DNA from 4 places in the Paenibacillus sp. ATY16 genome. Region 4 is predicted to be linked to each of the others. Evidence: predicted binding sites of a transcription regulator. Region 4 holds the regulator's gene; each other region holds the start of a gene.
What was found. Region 4 encodes LexA, which represses DNA repair genes until DNA is damaged. Its sites were predicted from a motif close to CGAACATATGTTCG; they were not measured.
Positions count from the first base shown of each region.

Region 1: addB (helicase-exonuclease AddAB subunit AddB) is a predicted target of LexA. The motif match lies at 2,414-2,427, and genes of this name have one in related genera.
Region 2: uvrB (excinuclease ABC subunit UvrB) is a predicted target of LexA. The motif match lies at 2,126-2,139, and genes of this name have one in related genera.
Region 3: CFI03_RS15755 (SPL family radical SAM protein) is a predicted target of LexA. The motif match lies at 1,935-1,948, and genes of this name have one in related genera.

Region 1 covers NZ_NMOK02000002.1:128,129-132,520, forward strand. Annotated here, with positions in the region: gene CFI03_RS01335 (Na/Pi cotransporter family protein) at 1-272, opposite strand, end outside; gene CFI03_RS01340 (class I SAM-dependent rRNA methyltransferase) at 369-1,736, shown strand; gene CFI03_RS01345 (hypothetical protein) at 1,995-2,315, opposite strand; gene addB (helicase-exonuclease AddAB subunit AddB) at 2,503-4,392, shown strand, end outside.
Region 2 covers NZ_NMOK02000006.1:17,109-21,500, reverse strand. Annotated here, with positions in the region: gene CFI03_RS05595 (S41 family peptidase) at 1-640, shown strand, start outside; gene CFI03_RS05590 (PDZ domain-containing protein) at 722-2,035, shown strand; gene uvrB (excinuclease ABC subunit UvrB) at 2,267-4,270, shown strand; gene uvrA (excinuclease ABC subunit UvrA) at 4,298-4,392, shown strand, end outside.
Region 3 covers NZ_NMOK02000024.1:128,615-133,006, forward strand. Annotated here, with positions in the region: gene CFI03_RS15745 (hypothetical protein) at 1-64, opposite strand, end outside; gene CFI03_RS15750 (ribonuclease J) at 131-1,816, opposite strand; gene CFI03_RS15755 (SPL family radical SAM protein) at 1,978-2,814, shown strand; gene CFI03_RS15760 (SGNH/GDSL hydrolase family protein) at 2,908-3,567, shown strand; gene CFI03_RS15765 (hypothetical protein) at 3,638-4,189, shown strand; gene CFI03_RS15770 (MMPL family transporter) at 4,233-4,392, opposite strand, start outside.
Region 4 covers NZ_NMOK02000053.1:82,941-87,332, reverse strand. Annotated here, with positions in the region: gene CFI03_RS28545 (MerR family transcriptional regulator) at 1-184, shown strand, start outside; gene glnA (type I glutamate--ammonia ligase) at 296-1,624, shown strand; gene CFI03_RS28535 (PspC domain-containing protein) at 1,667-1,861, opposite strand; gene lexA (transcriptional repressor LexA) at 1,989-2,609, opposite strand; gene CFI03_RS28525 (LysM peptidoglycan-binding domain-containing protein) at 2,925-3,140, shown strand; gene CFI03_RS28520 (DUF896 domain-containing protein) at 3,292-3,480, shown strand; gene CFI03_RS28515 (hypothetical protein) at 3,559-4,068, shown strand; gene CFI03_RS28510 (HAD family hydrolase) at 4,096-4,392, shown strand, end outside.

The DNA of each region.
Region 1 (4,392 bases), on a different contig from region 4:
CTTCCGAGGATAATGCCAAGTGTCCGGGGGAAGGTAAGCAGGCCGGCATTGACTAGCCCTATGGCGATAACGGTAACGGCTGTACTGCTCTGCAAAAAGGCGGTAGTTGCCGTACCGACAGCAAGGCCATGGACCGGCGTCGCCGTTGAGCGATGCAGGACACGCTGCAGATACGGGCCGGCTAACCGGTGCAGCGCCAGCTCCATCAGCTTCATCCCGCTTATAAAGATGGTGAAGCCGATCGCCATTGGCAGAAGAATCGAATGGAGCATAGCAAAGGTCTCCTTTTTATAAAAAGTTATCGTTGATACATATGCTTACGCTTAGACAAGCATGACAAGCCAGGAATAGAGAGGGAGATTAACGAAGTGAGCAAAGCGAAAGTTTGGCTGCAGAAGGGCCGCAGGAAACGTCTTGAAGCAGGCCACCCATGGATTTACGCAAATGAAATCGATAAGCTGGAAGGGGAAGCGGAGCCGGGAGCGCTGGTAGACGTCGTTGGGTCTAACGGCAAATATTTGGCGACCGGATATTACAATCCCAAGTCCCAAATCACGGTCCGCGTCGTCTCCTATCAGCCGCTTGAAGAAATGGACGCCGACTACTTCCGCGAGAAGTTTCGTTTATGCGAAGCGCACCGCAGCCGGTTCGTGCAGGACCGCGATTGCCGGCTCGTCTACGGAGAGGCTGATTTTCTTCCCGGTCTAGTGGTAGACCGGTTCGCCGATGTGCTGGTCGTTCAGATTTTGACGCTTGGACTGGATATCCGCCGGGAAGCGATTGTAGCCGCTCTTGTTGACGTGTTCCAGCCGAAAGGGATCTACGAACGGAGCGATGTCGGAGTTAGACAGCTCGAAGGGCTTGAGCTGCGCACCGGAGTGCTGTTCGGGGAATGCCCGCGGATTCTCGAGATTGAAGAGAATGGCCTTAAGCTGGAAGTCGATATCGTGGAAGGCCAAAAGACCGGTTATTTCTACGATCAACGCGAGAATCGCGCTTCTATCGAGCCTCTCATGAAGGGCTGGGGCGCTCGCAGCGGCATTCGCCTCGAGAACCGCCCTGCTGATACCGATACGGAAGTTACAAGGCTTGTACCGGTGAATGCGAACGGCAAAGAAGTAACCTTCCCATATTGGGACGGTGCGACCGTGCTGGAGTGCTTTGCCCATACCGGCAGCTTCACTCTCCATGCCTGCAAATACGGGGCGAAAAAAGTAACCTGTCTCGACGTATCCGAGCATGCCATCGACACGGCGCGCCGCAACGTCGAGCGTAACGGCTTCACCGACCGCGTGGAATTTGTCGTGGCGGATGCCTTTGATTACTTGCGCACGCAGGTAAAAGGCGTTGAAGAGCGCGCGGAGCGCAGCCGTGCCGGTGCGGATACTTCCAAGCCGCTTAGCGGCGGCGGCCGTACATGGGATGTTGTTATCCTTGATCCCCCCGCCTTCGCAAAGACCAAAAGCGCGGTTGCCGGGGCATGCCGGGGTTATAAAGACATCAACCTGCATGGCCTCAAGCTGGTTAACGAAGGCGGCTATCTCGTTACGGCCAGCTGCTCGTACCACATGCGGCCGGATCTGTTCCTAGAGACGATACAGGAAGCGGCATCCGATGCCGGCAAGCTGCTGCGTCTCGTGGAGTGGCGGGCTGCAGGCAAGGATCATCCGCAGCTGCTTGGCGTATCGGAAGGACATTACTTGAAATTTGCCGTGTTCGAAGTGCGGAGTAAATAATACGAAAAAAGCCGTATGGATCGGTGAGGGATCCATGCGGCTTCTTGTTCTAAAAATAGACATATTCAATCGATTGATAGATGTGTATAATAGGAATGTAACGCTGAGAGACAGACGACTGTACCCAGCGGTTCCATAATGGACAGAGCAGTTCACTGCATGTCTACTAACCCATAATCCGGCAGAGCGGAAATCCGCATGCGGGATTTTTTATTTTATTCTAAAAAATTCATAATCGGCGATAGCCGTTTCATCCTGCTAGAAGGATTCTTTGAATTGCCGGCTCAGCTCGACACGCTGCAGCTTTAACAGCCAGACCTCTTCCCGTAACGTTTTCAAATCGGAAGAATCATCGGAATTTCTCAATTGCTGATAAAGATCAATCATCTTCCGGTTAATGACGTCAAACTTTCTCCATAACTCAGCGGCTTTCGTCGACAGAGCTTGCTGGCTTGTTTGTTCCTTCCACCCGGCGAGCGAACGGGTAATCTCCTGCTGCCACTCCAGATCACCGATTTGCTTGGCGTAGTTGAATAAATCCAGATAATCGTTAATCCATTGCGTTTCTTCCGAGGTCATTTGCCGTTCCTCCAATCCGGATCATTATATTACCTAGTATTATACTCGGTATATAAGGGATTGCAATATTTTCTTGTTAAAAAGATAGCACTTCTTCCAGAACATACGTTTGTCGTCCGGGTGAAAAAGGCCCCGCGTTATGGTAGAATGATAGATTATGAGATAGTTTCGGAGGGGAAGAGTTAGGATGGGGCTTCGATTTGTGCTTGGCCGCTCGGGAACGGGGAAAACAACGTATTGTCTGGACGCAATCCGCGCCAAGCTGCAAGGCGAGCCGGATGGAGCGCCGCTTGTTATGCTGGTCCCGGAACAGGCTACTTTCCAGACGGAGTACGCGCTTTTGAAAAATACGACGCTAAGCGGAACGATTCGCGCCCAGGCGCTAAGCTTCCGCCGTCTGGCCTTTCGCGTCATGCAGGAGACGGGCGGCACCGCCTTAATTCCGATCAGCGATAACGGCAAGCATATGATGCTTTTCAAGATTATACACCGGCTAGGCAAGCAGCTTGAGCTTTTCCAAAGCGGGGCGGAGCAGCCCGGTTTCATTGAACGGCTGGGCGAGCTGTTGACCGAGTGGAAGCGTTACGGGATTGACGCCGATCTGCTGAAGAAAAAAACGGCATCGGTGGAAGACGCGTCGCTTCTCAACCGGAAGCTGCATGATCTTCGTCTTGTGTATGACAAGCTGGAGCAGGAATTGCTTGGCCTTTATATCGATTCGGAAGATTATTTGACGCAGCTGATTGCAGGCTATGCCGACGCGCCGGCGATGCAGGGTGCCCATCTGTGGATTGACGGCTTCCATGGTTTTACGCCGAAGGAATACGATGCGCTTGGCACGCTGATCGCTTCTTCCGCGGAAGTGACCGTTGCGCTTACGCTTGACCGTCCTTACGATAACGGCGAAATGCCGCATGAGCTTGAACTTTTCCACCCTACGGCTGAAACGTACGGAAAGCTGGCTGCATTGGCGGCTCAAGCCGGCGTGCCCGTGCATGAAACCGTCGTGCTGGATGAGGGAGTTCCATACCGCTTTACTGGGAGTTCGATGCTTGCCCATTTAGAGAAGCATTACGGCGGAAGAGCCCCAATGCTTATACCGGATAAGAAGATGCTGGCAGTAGACAATTCCGCCTGCGGGGTATCCCTTCATGCCTCCGCGAACAGAAGAGCCGAGGTCGAAGCAGCGGCGCGCGATATGGTTCGCCGGGCACGCGAAGAGGGGCTGCGCTGGCGCGACATGGCGGTTATGGTACGGAACGCGGCTGAATATACGGACTATATTCAAACGATATTCGATGATTACGAAATTCCTTATTTCCTTGACCAAAAGAATAACACGGTCCATCATCCGCTGGTTGAATTTATCCGTTCCGCGCTGGAGACGGTGCTCCACGGCTGGCATTACGAGGCGGTATTCCGATGCATCAAGACGGAGCTGCTGTTCCCGATTGACGGCAGCATGTCTCGCGAGCTGTTTGACCGCCTGGAAAACTATGTGCTGGCAGCCGGAGTCGACGGATGGAAGTGGCTTGACCGCTCCAGGTGGAAGCCGCTTATGCAGCAGTCTCTCGAGGATGAGCCGGAAACGGTATCCGAGCCGTCTGCAAAAGCCAAACGGGAATTTCAGGCCGTAATGGCGGCGAGAGAGGCGATTGTCCCTCCGCTTCGCCGGTTCGAGCAGTCCTTGAAGAAAGCCTCCAGCGTCAAAGAGATGTGCGAAGCGTTGTACAAGCTGCTGGATCATGCGGATGCCGCCGACCGCCTTGAACGCTGGAGCCGCGAGGACAGCGCGTCCGGTCGTACGCAGCGCGCCAGATCACACCGCCAGCTATGGGATGGCGTCATGCAGCTGCTGGATCAGCTGGTGGAAATGGTCGGGGACGAGGATATGCCTCCGGAGCTGTTCGCCGGCATGGTGGAGACGGGGCTCGAAAACTTGAAGCTTGCGGCGGTGCCGCCCGCACTTGATCAGGCACTGGTCGGCAGCATGGACCGGACGCGTTCCGGGGATGTAAAGATCTGTTACGTGCTAGGCGCTAACGACGGCGTCATGCCGATGCGCATTCAAGAAGAC
Region 2 (4,392 bases), on a different contig from region 4:
GAAGGGTGAAACGATCGTACAGGTCGAAGACCGCGACGGTCACCGCGAGAAAACAACTTCGCAAGGTGGCGGCAAAACGTATCCGATTGCCGTTCTGATGAACAAAGGCAGCGCGAGTGCTTCCGAGATTCTCGCCGGGGCTTTGCAGGAGCGGGCAGGGGCAGCTCTTGTCGGTGAAACCTCTTACGGCAAAGGAACGGTGCAAGTTAGCTATAACAAGACGCTTGGGGATGGCAGCCTGGTGAAAATGACGATTGCGAAGTGGCTCACGCCGGACGGCAATTGGATTCACCAGAAGGGCATCAAGCCAACCGTGGAGGTACAGCCGCCGAAGCTGTATACGGTAGCAAGGCTTACTTTAACGGAGACCTTGCGCAAGGATATGCTAGGCGAGCAGATTCGGAATGCGCAGGTCATGCTGTCCGGCCTTGGCTATGCGACGCAGCGGGAGGACGGCTACTATAACGATTCGACCGAACAAGCCGTGAAGGATTTCCAGAACGCTTCCGGACTTCCGGTTACAGGCGAGATCGATACGAAGACGGCGTCGTCTTTGGAGCAGGCCGTAGTGAAATGGATCAAAGATCAGAAGAACGATAAACAGCTGCTGGAGGCAATCCAGGCGGTCAGCAGGAAATAAAGAGGAAACGGCGAATTTATAAAAGGTTGGCTCTAAAGCGGAGTCAGCCTTTTATTTTGGATGAGGATGGGAGTGTAGCGATTGGATGCAGCCAATGCTTTACTAGACCAGTTCGGCCGGGCAATTGTACATTTGCTTGCGCAGCCTTTTTATTATATTGCGGTATTATTTATTATCCTTCAATATACGAGACAGATCAGCTTGGAAAGACGAATGTTCGCCGTAAGGCTGCACATCTGGCCGCGGCTCGTGGCTAAAGCGATGCTGGCCGGGCTTGCAGCCGGGGTGCTCGCATCCGTTGCCGGTGCTTTTATCGGCATAACCTTAACCGGCGACGCCGTTTTATGGCTATGGGGTTCGGCGGTTGTGCTGCTCTTGTTCCGAATTCGCTATCTATGCTTTGCCTACGGCGCGGGAGCGCTGGCGCTTCTGCAGTGGATCGTTGGTTTTACTTCGCTCGCAAATAGTGAGGGATGGCTCGGAGATGCGGCGAATTCGCTTGCCGGACTTGATATGCCGGGGATTTTCGTATTGGTGGCGCTGCTTCATCTGGTAGAAGCTTTCCTTGTCCGGAGACAAGGAAACAAGCTAGCTACTCCGCTTTTCCTGGAAGGGAAGCGGGGGAAGCTGGTAGGCGGCTATATGCTGCAGGGCTTTTGGCCGGTTCCGCTGCTGCTGCTTGTGCCGGCAGCCGGGGGGACATCGGTTGTTGATCTGCCTTGGACGCCATTATTCGGCGGCGATTGGACGCAAGGCTGGACGGTTGTCGCTCTGCCGATGATTATCGGCTTCAGCGAAATGACGCGCGCGATGCTGCCCGAGGCCAAAGCCCGCCATGCGGCAAAAGGGCTTATGTGGTACAGCCTGCTGCTGACCGGTGCGGCGCTTCTCGCCTGGTGGCTGCCGGCGCTGCTCCCGCTTGCCGCTTTATGTTCGCTGCTGCTGCATGAAGCTATCATCTGGCGCAGCCGGGCGGTGGAATCCACGCAAAGTCCGCTGTACGTGAATGATCAGCGGGGCTTGCGTATTCTCGGTATCGTGCCGGGTACGCCTGCTGAGGCAATGAAGCTGCAGGCCGGCGAGATTATTTCGAAGGTGAACGGCATCAGGGTGTTCACGAAAGAGGATCTTCATGAGGCGCTGCAGAACAATTCGGCGATGTATAAGCTCGAGGTGCTGAACAGAGAGGGCGAGATCAAGTTTGTGCAGCGGGCCCGTTATGAAGGGGAGCATCATCAGCTTGGGGTTATTTTATCTCCTGACGAGCGGGCGACCTATTACGCATCGGCAGAGCCGGCTACGCTGATTGACCTTTTGCGCCGCGCGAGGACGGCAAAGCGGAGCGGCGGCGTTTACGCGGAAGAGGAAGACCGTTCGGGTACTTTGAATGTCTAAATAGAAATGGGGCTTTTCCTGGGCAGCCGCTTAGGGAAAGCCCTTTGATTTTATGTTTGCATCAGCCTCTATAGACGTCTATAATAGAGGGGAACACACATTCGGATAGGCTATGCGCGTATGGATTCGACCGCGGGACGGTGCTGCTTCTTCTAAGTTTCAAGGACGCTGATGCCGTTTACGCTTATATATATTGACTATAATGATTGATGAGTAAGGGAAACGGGGTGGATGACGCAAGTGAATGAGATTTCAGAGCAATTATTTCAATTAAAGTCGAGCTACACGCCGCAGGGCGATCAGCCGGGAGCCATCAGAAAACTTGTTGAAGGCGTGAAGAACGGCGAAGCCAAGCAAACCTTGCTTGGCGCGACGGGTACGGGCAAGACGTATACGATTGCCAATACGATAGCGCAGCTTAACCGGCCGACGCTGGTTATTGCCCATAACAAGACGCTCGCGGCACAGTTGTGCAGCGAGTTTAAGGAGTTCTTCCCGGACAATGCGGTAAGTTATTTCGTCAGCTATTATGATTATTTTCAGCCTGAGGCTTATATCCCGTCTACGGACACTTACATTGAGAAGGATTCCAGTATTAACGATGAGATCGACAAGCTGCGCCACTCCGCGACCAGTTCATTGTTCGAACGCAGGGACGTTATTATCGTAGCGAGCGTTTCCTGTATCTACGGTCTCGGTTCGCCTTCCGAGTACGGCAGTCTGGTGCTGTCGCTGCGGGTAGGCATGGAGAAGTCCAGAGATACGATTCTTCATAAGCTTGTTGATATTCAGTACCAGCGCAATGACATTAACTTTATCCGCGGTACGTTCCGCGTGCGCGGCGATATTGTAGAGATTTTCCCGGTTGCCAATAATGAACGGGCGATTCGGGTCGAGCTGTTTGGCGATGAGATTGAACGGATTACGGAAATCGACGTGCTTACCGGCGAGATCGTAAGCGAACGCGATCATGTTGCTATATTCCCGGCGTCTCACTTCGTTACCCACGAAGAAACGATGAAGGTTGCGCTTGGCAATATCGAGCGTGAGCTGGAGGAACGTCTTGCGGAGCTGCGGGAAGAAGGCAAGCTGCTGGAAGCGCAGCGTCTGGAGCAGCGTACCCGTTATGACCTCGAAATGATGGCGGAGATGGGCTTCTGTTCCGGCATCGAGAATTATTCCGGACCTTTGACCTTCCGCGAGCGCGGGGCAACGCCGTATACGCTGATGGATTATTTTCCGGACGATATGCTGATCGTCATTGACGAATCGCACGTTACCCTGCCGCAGATTAGAGCTATGTACAACGGTGACCGCGCGCGGAAGGAAATGCTCGTTAATCACGGCTTCCGTCTGCCGTCCGCACTGGATAACCGGCCGCTGCGCTTCGAAGAATTCGAGGAGAAAGCGAAACAGCAGATTTATGTGTCGGCGACACCGGGACCTTATGAACTGGAACATTGCCCAACGATGGTTGAGCAGATTATCCGTCCGACGGGCCTGCTGGATCCGATTATTGAGGTGCGTCCGACAAAAGGGCAAATCGATGATCTGTTAGTCGAGATCCGCGACCGGATAGCCAAGGATGAACGCGTCCTTGTCACTACGCTGACGAAGAAGATGGCCGAGGATCTGACGGACTATTTCAAAGAAATCGGCATTAAAGTGCGTTATCTGCACTCGGATATCAAGACGCTGGAGAGGATCGCCATCCTTCGCGACCTGCGTCTCGGTACATTCCATGTGCTAGTGGGTATTAACCTCTTGAGGGAGGGCCTTGATTTGCCGGAAGTATCCCTTGTTGCGATATTGGATGCGGACAAAGAAGGCTTCCTCCGTTCCGAACGCTCGTTGATTCAGACGATTGGCAGAGCTGCGCGTAATAGCGATGGCCGGGTTATCATGTACGGGGATAAGATTACCGATTCCATGGATAAGGCGCTGAAGGAGACGGAGCGCCGCCGGACTATCCAAATTGCTTATAACGAAGAGCATGGGATTACGCCTCAGACGATCCGCAAGAAAGTGCATGATGATATAAAGGCAACGAAAGTGGCCGAGGAGAAGTCGGAATATTTGACTGGCGTAGGCTCCGAGAAGATGACGAAGAAGGAACGCCAAGCTTTGCTGCAAAGGCTGGAAGCCGAGATGAAGGATGCGGCGAAGAATCTGCAGTTCGAGAGAGCCGCAGAGCTGCGTGACGCGTTGCTGGAACTGAAAGCGGAGATGAGCTAGAGACAAGGAATGGGAGGAACGTAAGAAGTGGCTAGTGACAAGATTGTAATCAAAGGGGCTAGAGCCCACAATTTGAAAAATATCGATGTTACCATACCCCGCGACAAATTTGTCGTCCTGAC
Region 3 (4,392 bases), on a different contig from region 4:
GGTTTAATTGCTTCTCTACTTGTCCGATTCCGTGGGCGCCTTGATGGCCGCGGCTTGATGTCATAGGTTTCTCCACCTTTCTTCTATGTCGTGCAACCGGTATATTAATCGGCCTGAATAGTATATCCAGCTAAACCAGAATAATGATCGGAAGTATCATGGGTCTACGTTTTGTTTTGGCGTACAGGAATTTTCCGACCGACTCTTTCAAGCTTTGCTTGTAGAGATTCCAAGGCTTATGGAGCTTGTTCTCCTTCTCCAGCAGCTGTTCCATTTCCTGGAGCGTGATCCGGTGTACTTCCTCCATTAATCCTTCCGATTCCTTCACGAATACGAAACCGCGGGAAATAATGTCCGGTCCGGACACAATCTTGTTGTCGTTCTTCCCAATCGTAACCACAATAATGAGAATGCCGTCGGCAGACAGCACCTTGCGGTCGCGCAGCACCACGTTGCCTACATCGCCGATCCCTAGCCCGTCGACGTAGGTATCTCCATTCGTAACGCTTCTTTCGTGAAAAGCCTCCGAGCCTGCAAAGTCCACGACATCGCCGTTATTCAGGATAAAGATATTGTTTGCTTTTACCCCAACGGATTCGGCTAATTCGCGATGCAAGTGCAGCATCCGGTATTCGCCGTGTATGGGAATAAAATATTGCGGCTTCATAAGCGTAAGCATCAGCTTCAGCTCCTCCTGGCTGGCATGTCCGGATACATGCATGCCGGTGCTTGATCCGGAGCCGTAAATGACCTTGGCTTTCCTCTCGAACAGGTTATCCACGATTCGGGCGACATTCCGCTCGTTCCCCGGAATAGGGGAGGAGGCGAAAATAACGGTATCGCCGGGATGAACGGCTAGCTGCCGATGATTGCCGCTGGCAATCCGCCCCAATGCGGCCATAGGCTCGCCTTGACTGCCCGTGCACATCACCGTGATTTCATTTCGTTTGTATTTATTGACTTCGGCAATGTCCACCAGCATATTGGGAGGCATATTGAGGTAGCCCAACGTAGAGGCGATATCCACCACATTAACCATGCTTCTGCCGGCCAGGGCGATTTTTCGGTCGGTTTTGACCGAGGCGTCAATAATTTGCTGAAGCCGATGGACATTGGATGCGAATGTTGTGATAAAAATCATGCCGTCCGCATTATAGAAAGCTTCCTGAATATTCGCCCCAACCAGACGTTCGGATGGGGTAAAGCCCGGACGTTCCGCATTGGTGCTTTCGGATAACAGCGCTAATACGCCGTTTTTCCCGATCTCCGCCATCTTGTGAATATCGGCGTATTGGTTATTGACCGGGGTAAGATCGAATTTGAAATCCCCGGTATGGACAACCGTTCCTTGGGGAGTGTGGAATACGATGCCTAGGCAATCCGGAATACTGTGGTTAGTGCTGAAAAAGCTGACGGGAACCGTTCCCAAGGTAATCTCCGACTGCGGTTCAATCTGATGAAGGGTTGTTGAACCCAGCAGACCATGTTCTTTCAGCTTCCCTTTGATTAGACCAAGCGTAAGCCTTGTTGCATAAATAGGCATGTTTAATTGTTTAATAATATAGGGGATTCCGCCAATATGATCTTCATGGCCATGCGTGACGACAAGGCCGCGGACTTTGTTCTCGTTTTCGATGAGATACGTAATATCCGGAATAATCACATCAATGCCAAGCAAGCTTTCATCCGGAAATTTAGATCCGCAGTCTACTACGATCAGATCTTCGCCGCATTCGATGACGTACATGTTTTTTCCGATTTCATTAACCCCGCCAAGAGGAATAACCGATAATTTGTGATTCTGATTTGCAGACATGCGTGCCTCCGCCTATCCATATTTGTTATTTTCTTCATTTGGTTGGTTTACCCGTTCCCAAAGGTCATTATTCCAGAAGAGATTGATTAAAAGCTGAAGTTTAGTTATGATAAATAACAGAACGTATGTTCTTGTGTGTTTTTTGAAGAAAGGGGATTGCCATGGCTGTCGAGATTAGAGATATCGTCTCCAAGAGTATTCTAAGCGAAGCAAAGGGTTACTTGGATATCGGCTTTACCCATTCCCTTAATCCATATAGCGGGTGTTCGTTTGCCTGCAAATATTGCTATGTGAGAGAAATGCCGATCCAGAAGTTCAAACAGATCCCATGGGGAGAATGGGTGGACATTAAGACCAATGCCGCGGACATTTACCGGAACGAAGTGAATAAGCTGCGCCGGAAAAATAAGCCGATTAATATTTTTATGTCCTCGGCAACGGATCCCTATCAGCCGGTCGAACGGGAAGCGGGGATTACAAGGCGGATTTTGCAGGAAATGCTGGAGGCTCCTCCCGATCTGATTCAGATTCAGACGCGCAGCCCGCTTATTAGGAAGGACCTCGATCTTATCGTGTCACTCAAGGACAAATGCGAGATTCTAGTATCGATGACGGTAGAGACGGACCGCGAGGATATGAAGCGGTTATTTGCTCCCTACGCGCCGGGTATCAAGCTGCGGCTGAAGGCTCTGAAAGAGGTGCATGACGCCGGGATAATGACGCAAGCCGCGATCTCTCCGGTGCTGCCGTTTACGCCGGATTTCCCAAAGGCACTGGAAGGAATAGCGGACCGGATCTGGATCGATACGCTAACAATCGGAGATGGTTCCATGGGGAAGAGGTCCAAGCGTTTAGGCATGCCTCAGCTGTTTGACGACCATGACCTGACGGATTGGTACCGGAGCGATATTCATTCCAGAGTAGAGTCGTACTTTCGGTCGTTCTATCCAGGCGAGATGATCCATGTGTCGAAGAGCGAAGCATTTCCGCTTAATTAAGCATGAATTTCAGTAGCCCTTTTTCGGTTTTTTGGTATGATGAATGTGGTAGATTCTTCAATATCTTATAGTTCGGCAGAGGGGGCCATATGAATGTTGTTAGGGCAAAATTCGAAGCTGGTCATGATCGGAGACTCGATTACGGATTGCGAACGGGCTAGACCTAGGGGAGAAGGACTGTTTGGCGCCATCGGGAAAGGGTATGTGTCGTTGGTGGATGCGCTGTTGACCGCAGCTTATCCGGAGCTGGGTATCCGCGTGGTGAACATGGGAACAAGCGGCAATAACGTTCGGGATTTAACGGACCGCTGGGAAACGGATGTGCTGGATCTGAAACCGGACTGGCTGTCTATTATGATCGGCACAAACGATATTTGGAGGCAATATGATTTGCCCGCTCAGACCGAGCAGCATGTCTACATAGACGAATATGAAGAGAAGCTGGAGGCATTGGTGGAGCGTACGAGACCAACACTGCAAGGGCTTGTGTTAATGACTCCATTCTATCTTGAGCCGAACGAAGCGGACCCGATGCGCAGAACGATGGATCAATACGGTCGGGTTGTCCAAAAGCTGGCATCCAAGTACGATGCCCGTTTCGTGGATACGCAGGCGGCGTTTAACAAGGTGCTTGGTCATATTTATCCGGCAACTCTCGCCTGGGACCGGGTTCATCCCAATATGTCGGGCCATGCGGTGCTTGCCCGGGCCTTTCTGCAAGCGATTGAATACGATTACAACCGCGGGTTGTAAGGCGGCATGATGTAACCTTTTGCTTACGCTCCCCGTCTGTTTTGGAAAGGGTGAATGGGGGGAGAACGTTATGAGAGCGGGTATTGTACTTCTGTTCATCCTTCTGCTTACCGCATGCGGGGGCAAGGCGCAGGAGAAGGAAATCGACGCTGACGTAGAAGAGAGGATGAATCATCCAAAGCTTGTGCACAAGGACGACATGTTCGAGTTTAAGCTGAATATCGAGAAAACGTCCTTTGCTGCTAATGAACCCGTTCCGTATTCCGCTAGTCTGACGTACGTTGGATTCGACGATTCATTTACCGTCTGGGGCGGGCACACAATCGTTGGATTCCGCATCACGGACGGATTGGAGTTTGATATGCAGGGTGCCAATACGACGGAGCTGACGTCAACGAAGCTGATAAAGGGGAAGTCGGTTGACTATCCTTTCGTGAAGAGCGGCGGCTATAGCAGCGATGACCCAAAGGCGGGTTTCTGGCGGGAGTTTTACTCCGAGAAGGAACTCATTTTACCTCCGGGAAACTATTTGATAGAGGCCGTGTGTCTATTTTCGTTGGACGAATCGGTCGTTCACAGTCATTACAACACAAGCGTCTATACGATGATTACGGTGAAATAAAAGAAAGGACCACTGCTGGCAGCGGTCCTTTCTTGATTTTCTTCTAATGAGCCCGGCTTGGTTTAGCCTTCTTTAACTCTTTATGGCCATTCGGATTCGACGATTTGTTAAGCTCCGCAATCAGCTTGTCGCCTTCAACGTCCAGGTTTGGAAGAATGCGGTCCAGCCATTTCGGCATACCCCATGCTTTGTCGCCAAACACC
Region 4 (4,392 bases):
CATGAATCCGGTTTCAAAAGAATCGGATGATGCAACAATCGTAAGCGAGCAATCCGAAGTGAAGCGCAAGGAGCTATCCGATGCGCAGCTGCACCGCCTTCTCAAGCAGCAATTGCTGGAGAAACGCCCTGGTCAGGCTTCGCTTATTCAAGGCCAGTTGTCCCGTTTCTTGAACAAGCGCTAGCATGTCCTATTAAAGCTGATGCTTACGAAGCAAGAATTGCTTCACAATTCTTTAAGCGTATGCTTACGAAGTAAGAATAGCTTCGCAATTCTTTTAAAGGAGATGAATGCTGTGAGCTACACAAAAGAGGATATTAAACGCATTGCGGAGGAACAGAACGTTCGATTTATCCGTCTTCAATTTACCGATTTGCTCGGAACGATCAAAAACGTAGAGATTCCGGTAAGCCAGCTGGATAAAGCATTAGACAATAAAATGATGTTCGATGGATCTTCCATTGAAGGTTACGTTCGTATCGAAGAATCTGACATGTACTTATACCCTGATCTGGATACTTGGGTCGTATTCCCATGGGTTGCGCAAGACCGCGTTGCCCGCCTGATCTGTGATATTTATATGCCTGACGGCACTCCGTTTGCGGGCGACCCGCGCGGTATTCTGAAGCGTGCGCTGCAAGAGGCGGAAGAAATGGGCTTTACGGCGATGAACGTTGGTCCGGAACCGGAATTCTTCCTGTTCAAAACGGATGAGCGCGGCGAGCCTACAACCGAACTGAATGACCAGGGCGGATACTTCGACCTTGCGCCAATGGACATGGGCGAGAACTGCCGCCGTGAAATCGTATTGACGCTGGAAGAAATGGGCTTCGAGATTGAAGCTTCCCACCATGAGGTTGCTCCAGGCCAGCACGAGATCGACTTCAAATATGCGGATGCGATCAAAGCCGCAGACCAAATTCAAACGTTTAAGCTTGTTGTTAAGACGATTGCGAGACAACATGGCCTCCATGCCACCTTTATGCCGAAACCTCTGTTTGGCGTAAACGGTTCCGGTATGCATTGTCACCAATCGCTCTTCCAAGGCAGCACAAACGTATTCTATGACGAGAAGGATCGTCTCGGCCTTAGCCAAACCGCACGTTACTATATGGCAGGCATCCTCGAGCATGCTCGCGCGATGGCGGCTATTACGAACCCTACCATTAACTCGTACAAGCGGATGGTTCCCGGTTATGAAGCGCCTTGCTATGTAGCTTGGTCGGCAAGCAACCGCTCGCCAATGATCCGTATCCCGGCTTCCCGCGGACTTAGCACGCGTATCGAGGTTCGCAACCCGGACCCGGCTGCCAACCCGTATCTGGCTCTTGCCGTAATGCTGAAAGCCGGCCTTGACGGCATCAAAAACAAAACGGCGCTTCCGGCTCCTGTAGACCGCAACATCTACATCATGACGGAAGAGGAGCGCCTGGAGTCCGGCGTGCCAAGCCTTCCTTCCGATCTGAAGGAAGCGCTCGACGAAATGCTTCGCAGCGACGTGATCTGCGATGCGCTTGGCGAACATGCTCTTGCCCATTTCTACGAACTGAAAGAAATCGAATGGGACATGTACAAAACACAAGTTCATCAATGGGAACGCGATCAGTATCTGACGCTGTACTAAGATGGAAATCCCTTGGCGCTCTAAGCGTCAGGGGATTTTTTTCTATCTCTTATATAACAACGGAGGGCTGGCTGGGATAACGTTCGCAAGGATGATGTAAACAACAAGATTGCAGGGGACAAAGAGGAGGAACAGCAGTCTTACAAACAAAGAGGAAAGGTTGAAGTATTCGGCGATTCCTCCGCAAACTCCGGCAATGGATTTATCGAATAAAGACCTCGTTAATTTTTTCTTCATGCTTAACCACCTCGTCGCCTAAAGATGAAGCAATACGATAATACCATAATCAGGTAAAAAAGAGGCTGTTCTCCCTAACCGAATGCGAAATCGGATTAGCGGGAACAGCCTCTTTTATGCGAACAGATTAGTGAAAGTCACGGAACAAGCCAACTACTTTGCCAAGAATGGTGACATTGTTCAAACGGATTGGCTCCATGGTGGAGTTCTCCGGCTGAAGGCGGATATGATCCTTCTCTTTATAGAAGGTCTTAACCGTCGCTTCGTCATCTTCCGTCATGGCTACTACGATATCGCCGTTGTTGGCGGTCTGCTGCTGGCGGACGATAACATAGTCGCCGTTATGTATGCCGGCTTCAATCATGCTGTCGCCAACGACATTCAGGATAAATACCTCGTCGTCGCCAACGAAGTGTGCGGATAACGGGAAGTACTCTTCAATATTCTCAGTCGCCGTAATCGGCACGCCTGCCGTTACTTTGCCGACGATTGGCACTTGAGCCACAGCGGGGAGGATAATGCCGTCAACACCGTCTTGATCCAAAATTTCGATCGCCCGAGGTTTCGTTGGATCTCGTCTGATCAGGCCTTTCTTCTCTAGCCGATCCAGATGGCCGTGAACGGTGGAGCTTGACGCCAGGCCAACCGCTTCGCCGATTTCGCGAACAGAAGGCGGGTATCCTTTGTCCCGAACCTCATTCTTAATAAATTCAAGAATCGACTGTTGGCGGTTCGAAATCTTAGACACGTGAATCACTCCAATATAATATTTGTAGAAAATTATAGCATAGAACCGGAGTTCGTACAAACATAAGTTCTTAAAAACAAAAGTTCGCATTTTTATTGACTGCAAACATTTGTTCGTGTTATTCTAAGAACATAAGAAAACAGAACAAACGTTCGGGGAGCGATAATAATGATCATGAATCCATCTTTTTATAAAAGTATCCATAAGGAAAAAACCGCTAAATCGTTCAAATCGCGGGGTCATCACGTTCAACGCCATGCTTTTAAACTTATTGTGTGTGCTGCAGTGTTCGTTCTTCTTTTTACAAGCTTCCTTATGATGCGTACGAATGCATCGTCCGATCATATTCAAGAGGCTGCAGCGAATGAGCAAACGGTTATCGTAACGACGGGGGATACGCTGTGGGGGATTGCAGATCGTTTTTCCGAGGGCTCCAAGGACATAAGACAATACATATACAAGATTAAGGAACGCAACCAGTTAAGCTCGGTTGAGCTTCGGCCAGGACAGGTATTAATTATTCCTCAATAGGCCATATAATCGGAAGGACAGGCTATTCGGACACAGGATGTTCGAAATTGCCTGTCCTTTTGTTATTCTTCTATCATTGCCTTGACAATTGCTCGCGTTAAAAGTCAAAATAGGTAAGAAGGATGAGTAATAAGCAAATGAGGTGAAGGCAGTGGAAGAAGTCATCGCGCGTATTAACGAATTATCCCGTAAAAATAAAACGGTAGGTTTGACCGAAGAGGAAATTGCGGAGCGTGCCGTATTGCGCCAGAAATATTTGGAGAATTTCAAAAGGAATTTCCGCCAGCAGTTGGATTCGATCGAGATTGTAGACGGCGATCCTAACGATGTTGCTCATTAATTAAGTCATACAACTATATAACTAGCGTTGGCGCCGTTCCATGAACGGCGTCTGCAATATACAATGGGAGGAATAAGCTTGTCACGCACGTGGGAGCGCAAAGTGCGCAAAAATACGAACCAAATCAACAAAGCGCGTAAAAAGCACGGAGCATCGCAGATTGGCACTTCATCGAAACCCAAGGTAGACCGGTTTACCGGCCGTAACTACATATTCCCGATTGTGCTCATTTTGTTGATCAGTATGTATACGGTTTTCGTTACGACGGATCCTTCCTTTGAGCCTACGTCTATGTTCTGGGTAACGATCGGCTGCTACATTTTCCTGGCGCTTATTTTCTTCTTGCGCCGTCCTTACATTTCAATCGGCAAGGATTATATCCAGACCCGTAAAATGACGGGGGACAAGCAGCTGCACGTTTCCAACATTAAAGGGATCAGCGTTCAAAACGGTGCGGTCGTGATCATGCAGCAAAAAGGCGCAAACTGGGTATTCTCGCGGCTGCTTAACCGTTACCCAACGGATGAGATCGGCAGCAGACTGCAGGATTTCGCCAAAACACACAATTTGCCTTTCGAACAAAAATAGAAAAAGAGTAGGAGAGTTATGCGAATTATGGGGAAGCAAGCGGTACTATTTGATCTTGACGATACGTTGTTGTGGGATGACCGCAGCGTAAAAGAAGCATTTGAAGCAACATGCCAAGCCGGTGCGGAAGCTGCCGGCGTTGATCCGGAGCAGCTTGAAGAAGCCGTACGCAAAGAAGCGCGCGCTCTTTATGAATCCTATGAGACGTTCCCGTTCACGAAGATGATCGGTATTAACCCGTTTGAAGGACTCTGGGCGAATTTCCGCGAAGGCGAGCAGGAAGAGTTCCGCAAGCTGGAGCAGCTTGCGCCGGGCTACCGCAAG